2 regions of the Gordonia sp. UCD-TK1 genome follow, and region 2 is predicted to be linked to the other one. Evidence: predicted binding sites of a transcription regulator. Region 2 holds the regulator's gene; the other holds the start of a gene.
What was found. The regulator LexA, encoded in region 2, represses DNA repair genes until DNA is damaged. The targets are predictions, from matches to a motif close to CGAACANNTGTTCG.
Positions count from the first base shown of each region.

Region 1 (3,066 bases), on a different contig from region 2:
TTAGGCGGCCCGGTCGCCGCGGTGGTAGTCGGCGAGGCGATCTGCTTTGCCGTCACCGGTGGTCGGTGAGTATGCGTGCGAGTTCTGCTTCGACCGGGGTCAGCGGTGGGCTGGTGAGGTGCTCCGGCGGTGTTCGCGGATGGACGAGTTCTCGGTAGGCGAGCTCGAGACGCCGGCCGCGGTCGCCGTAGCCGACGGCATCGGGGCGCCCGCTGCTCCCTGAGGAGCGCCCGGAGCTTGCGGAGGGCGCGTCACGAAGGGTTGGACGCGACTGGTCGCCGGACCTGGTGGCAGGTCCGTGGATCTCGTTGCGCACGGTGTTCAGGTGTTGTGCGAACCGCCGGGGTATGTCGGGTCGGCGGTTGAGGCGTTCGGGGTTGGGCGGTGCGCCGGGTTCGGCGTTCAATCGCCAGAGGCAGCGGCCTTCGTCGGGGCCGGATCGGGCGATGCGGGTGGTGTATTGGCCGGGTTGGTCGCCGACCATCCGGTTGTGTCGCGGGCAGGCGGGGGCGAGGTCGTCGATGTCGGTGAGACCGCCTTTGGCCCAGTCGCGTTCGGCGTGATGAAGCTCGATGTGGGTGGCGGGTTGATCGCAGCCGGGTGCCGAGCACACTTCCCCGTCGGGACGGGCGAAGGACACCAGGCGTTGTTCGCGGGTGGCGAGCCGTTTCCCGCGCCCGAAGTGCAGGGGGACGGTGGTGGCGTCTTTGAAGATCGCGAGCCAGGGTTGCATGTCGGCGGCCATCGCGATCAGGTCCCGGATGAGCAGCAGGGTTCCGGTGGCGGTGGTGGCGAGTCCGGCTTCGCGGATCAGGTCGGAGAGGTCGGCTTTGATGATCAGTTGCACGGGCAGGCCGCGGTGCGAGGTGCCGAGTGTTCCGTCGGCGAAGCCTGCGGCGAGTGCGGCGTCGAGTGCGTCGTGATTGGTCTGGGCGAGGGTGCGGCCGTCGCGGTCGGCTGCGGCGGTGAGGGCTTCGGGGTCGGCGGTGCCGGCCGGTCCGCTGGGTGAGGCGGGGTCGTCGGGGTTGTTGAGTCCGGGTTTGCCCCACACGGCGAACATCATCGTGAGCCGGGCGGCGAGTGCGGGGGTCAGGGTGCCCGATATTTTGGCCGTCCCGTCGGCTCGTTGCCGGCCGATCCACAGGCCGCGGCGTCGTTTCTGGTCGGTGTCGTCGGACAGTGTGCCGTCGGGGTCGAGGTGGGCGAGCAGCCGCGCGCCGAGCTGGGTGATCTCGGCAGGCGTATGGGCTTCGGCGATCTCGGCCATCTGCCGTTCGGCGGCGACCTTGATGTCGTGGTCGATGGTGCCCGGGATGCGGTCGAGGACGTCGAGGGTGGCCTGCACGTGCGCGGAGCCGACCGCGCCTTGTGCGAAAGCCTCGGCGAGGCAGGGGTATTCGGGTGGGAGGACCTCGCCGCCGAGGCTGGTCCGGTGGGCGGTGGCGTCCATGTGCTTACGGCGGCGCATCGGGTTCGACACCCGTAGCCGGTGCGTCATGAACTGCATGAGGGTGCGGCAGCCGGCCTTGCGAGGCAGGTCGCGGGTCTCGACGTGATCGATCTGCCGGTCACCGGCGACGGTCAGACGTGCGATGGCGCGTTCGGTCTCCGCGGCCACCTCAGCGAGTTCGGCATCGGTACACGGCGACAGATCCACGGTCTGCAACTTGTCGAGGGTGCGGTGGAGATCGGCCACCAGCTCGACCACGCGGGGCGCCTGCGTGTCGGTGCCGACGACCTGCTGGGAATCGAACATGACGGTCACCTCCCCCGAGAACCCGTGCTGCGAATGTACGTTCGACTGTACACGAAAGAAGGGTAAACGGCAGCTCGAAATACGTTGTCCAACAGAATCTTTGCTGCGCGGAGTTGCCACCTTGGATTGTCGGTGGTTGCTGGTAGTCTCCGCCTGCGGGCAAGAACTGTGCGGTCTTTGCGGTGTGGGACCCTTCGTGACGCGCCCTCCGCAAGCTCCGGCCGCTCCTCAGGGAGCAGTGGTTGGCCGCGCCCTCCGCAAGCTCCGGCCGCTCCTCAGCTCAGGACGCAATGGTTGTGCCGTTCTTTCGGATCAGGGAGCAGGGGTACCGGCGCTCACGCACCTCAACCTTTAGAGCCGCGGGGTGGGCCCTAGGTACCCCGGGGGACGTCGCTTACGATGAGGCACCGTGCCTGTGACAGCCCCGACCTCGCCTGAGGATTCCGCCGAACCGTCCTCGTCGGGGCCGGCATCGTCGGGGCAAGGGACCAGGATTTCCGCGGGCACCGCCCGGTGGATCGCGATCGTGGCGGGGATCGCCGGCATCGTGCTGTGTGCCCTCACCCCGCTGCTGCCGGTCAAGGCCGTCGACGCCGGTTTCGAGTGGCCGGCCGGGCAGGATCTGAACGCCGACACGTCGTCGGTGATGGCGCCGCTCATCGCGCAGACCCCGCAGACCCTCGACGCCCGCATTCCGTGCGCGACGCTGGCGTCGGCACCGGACGGCGTGGTCCTCGCCACGATGCCGACCAATGCGCCGCGCTCGAAGTCGTCGTCGCTGTGGGTCACTGCCACCGACGCCGCGATCACCGTGACCTTCCGGAACAGTCTCGCCGCGACCGCCTCCCGCGCCGACCTGAGCCGATGCTCGGAACTGCGCATCTTCTCCGCCCCCACCGGCCCGGGTGCGCAGTTCGTCGGGCTGGGCGAGTCGACGACCCTGCCGCCGGACCGGCGCCCGCAGGTCGACGGCATCTTCAGCAACCTCAGCCCGGAGCAGGCACGCGACGCCGCTGCCGACGGCCTGCGCGTGCAGGTGGCCATCGACAACCGGTACGAGTCGTCCCCGTCGATTCTCAAGATCATCGTGATGGTGCTCGCCGCGCTGTCGGTACTCGTCGCCGTCGTCGCGCTGGGGCTGCTCGACCGCATCGGCGGGTACCACCGGCGGATCGGCGCGCGAACCCGCTCGTGGTGGCATTCACTGAAACCCCGGGCCAGCGACCTGGTCGTCACCGCGATCCTGCTGGTTTGGAGCGTCCTCGGGGCCGGTTCGCCCGACGACGGTTACATCCTCAACATGGGCCGTA
Region 1 covers NZ_LZMP01000024.1:152,872-155,937, forward strand. The annotation lists gene A9310_RS14610 (HNH endonuclease signature motif containing protein) at 53-1,756, opposite strand; gene A9310_RS14615 (arabinosyltransferase domain-containing protein) at 2,166-3,066, shown strand, end outside.
Region 1: A9310_RS14610 (HNH endonuclease signature motif containing protein) is a predicted target of LexA. The motif match lies at 1,787-1,800, and genes of this name have one in related genera.

Region 2 (3,066 bases):
CACCGGGGTGACGGCCGAGGTGCTCGCCGCGACGGCGGGCCTGGCCGAGGACCGCGGCTGGATCGGTGCCGCGACCGCGCTCATCGGCAAGGGCGCCCCCGCCGAGGCCGMTGCCGTCGCGGCCACCGAACAGTTCGCGGCGGTGTTCACCAAGCTCGGCGGACTGATGGCCGAGCGGGTCACCGATCTCAACGACGTGCGCGACCGGGTCCTCGCCGAACTGCTCGGCCTACCCGAACCCGGTGTGCCCACTCCGGAGGTGCCGTCGGTCCTGCTCGCCGACGACCTCGCGCCCGCCGACACCGCGGGCCTCGACCCCACGAGCACCATCGCCCTCGTCACCCGCCTCGGCGGACCGACCAGCCACACCGCGATCATCGCGCGCCAGCTGGGGATCCCGTGCGTGGTGGCGGTGGCCGACCTGGACGAGATCGAGCCCGGCACAACCGTTCTCGTCGACGGCAGCACCGGGCGGATCGAGGTGGAGCCCGATGCGGAGGCGGCCCGGGCTCGCGTCGACGAGGATCGGCGGCATGCCGCACTCGTCGCCGGCTGGACCGGTCCGGGGCAGACCGCCGACGGGGTCGCCGTGGCGGTGCTCGCCAACGTCGCCGACGGATCGTCGGCACGCGCCGCGGCCGGGTACCCCGTCGAGGGCGTCGGGCTCTTCCGCACCGAACTCGCGTTCCTCGAGCGTGCCGACGAACCGTCGGTGGACGAGCAGGCCGCGATCTACCGGGAGGTGCTCGATGCGTTCGACGGGCAGAAGGTGGTCATCCGCACCCTCGACGCCGGGTCCGACAAACCGCTCCGGTTCGTGACCCATCCCGACGAATCGAACCCAGCGCTCGGCGTGCGGGGCGATCGGATCGCGCTGGCGCACCCCGAGATCCGCGCGCATCAGCTCGACGCGATCGCGCAGGCCGCGTCGGGGTCGGCCGTCGCGCCGTGGGTCATGGCGCCGATGATCGCCTCGCCGGCGGAGGCGCGCACCTTCGCCGCCGAGGTCCGCGGCCGTGGTCTGGTCGCCGGGGTGATGATCGAGGTGCCCGCGGCGGCGATCCTGGCCGAAGCCGTCCTCGCCGAGGTGGACTTCGTGTCCATCGGCACCAACGATCTGACCCAGTACACGATGGCGGCCGACCGGATGTCGGCCGATCTCGCCGGACTGACCGACCCGTGGCAACCGGCCGTGTTGAGCCTCATCGCGGGTGTCGCGGCAGCGGGTGCACGTCAGGGAAAGCCGGTCGGGGTGTGCGGCGAGGCCGCCGCCGATCCGAACCTCGCCTGCGTGCTCGTCGGTCTCGGGGTCACCTCGCTGTCCAGCGCGCCGGCTGCTGCGGCGGCCGTGGGGGCCCGGCTCGGCGAGGTGTCCGCACCGGACTGCCGGGCCGCCGCCGAGGCTGCCCTGTCCACCTCGGATCCCGCCGCGGCGCGCGAGGCGGCCGCGGCGGTGCTCGACGGTTCGGTCGGTGGAGAGGTCAGACTCGCCGCATCACGGTGACGACCTTGCCGAGGATGACGGCATCGTTGCCCGGGATCGGATCGAACAGTTCGTTGTGCGGCATGAGCCAGACGTTCGGGCCCTGACGCTTGAAGGTCTTCACGGTGGCCTCGCCGTCGATCATGGCCGCGACGATGTCGCCGTTGTCGGCGACGTTCTGCTGCCGGACCACGACCCAGTCGCCGTCGCAGATCGCGGCGTCGATCATCGACTCGCCGACGACGCGCAACAGGAAGAGCGATCCCTCGCCGACGAGCTCACGGGGCAGTGGGAAGACGTCCTCGACGGCCTCCTCGGCCAGGATCGGACCGCCGGCCGCGATACGGCCGAGAACCGGCACGAAGGTCGGCTCGGGAAGCTGGCCGGCCGTCGGGGTGTCCGGCGACGGGGTGTCACTCGGGGCGATGTTGACCGCACGGGGACGGTTCGCGTCGCGCTTGAGCAGCCCCTTGCGTTCCAGCGTCCGCAACTGATGGGCCACCGATGACGTCGAGGCCAGGCCGACCTCGTCGCCGATCTCCCGGATGCTCGGCGGATAACCGCGCTCGCGCACCGAGCGGCGGATCACCTCCAGGACCCCGGCCTGTCGCGGGGTGAGTGAGGCCTCGGCGGCGGCGGCGTCGAACGGGGCCTCGTCGTCGGCGCCCCGCGCTCGGCCGCGCCTATCGCCGGTGTCACTCATGTTCGGTTCCTCTCGTCTTCGGAACGTGCTGGTAGATGGCTTGCGCCGGGTCCGAGCCTAGCGGAGTGCGACCGGCACCTCAAACATTTGTTCGATGTGTCGCGAGACTTTGTCGGGACGTCGTGCTACAAATTCGAACATCAGTGCATCGAACATCTGATCGATGTTCGAACACCGACCACCACACCCGCACGATCCCAGACACCCGAACACCGGAGGGCACCATGCGCACCGCCACTCTCGTCGCTCCCGTCCGCACCGACCGTCCCGACGCCGTCCGGCCGCGCACCGACCGCGCCGATCGCGTCCGGACCCGCGCCCCGCTGTCCGACGGCGGCCGACCGGTCGACAACCGGCCGGCCGGCACCCGGCCGCGGGGGGCATCGCCGGTGACCCCGCGGGTGGGCGGTACCCACTGTGGCTCTCCGGTCGGGGTCCGGGGACGTGGCCCGGTCGGGCCCGACGCGGCGGTGTTCCGTCGCCGCCGCCGCACCGCGGTCGCGCTCCTCGCCGGTGTCGGGCTGGCGTTCGTCGTGTGGGTGTTCGGTGTCGTCGGCCAGAATTACTCGGACTCGCTGACACCGTCCGCCGTGAGTTCCGAGGTCGTCCATGTGCGCTCGGGGGACTCGCTCAGCTCGATCGCCGGCCGGGTGGCACCCGAGATGCCGCGCGAGGTCGTGATCGACGAGATCGTCGCGATGAACGATCTGGGGTCGAGCGCGCTGCAGGTGGGCCAGCCCCTGCTCACCCCCCGGTACCGCTGAGGCCGGGCGGTATCCTCGATGTCACAGGGGCCGGCCGACAAGCGGCGGGGCGCACGCTTCGGGTGCGTTCCAGCGTCCCGCGACCTGCGTGAGGACACGATGCGCTGCCCCTTCTG
Region 2 covers NZ_LZMP01000001.1:43,796-46,861, reverse strand. The annotation lists gene A9310_RS00200 (phosphoenolpyruvate--protein phosphotransferase) at 1-1,504, shown strand, start outside; gene lexA (transcriptional repressor LexA) at 1,482-2,186, opposite strand; gene A9310_RS00190 (LysM peptidoglycan-binding domain-containing protein) at 2,411-2,950, shown strand; gene nrdR (transcriptional regulator NrdR) at 3,050-3,066, shown strand, end outside.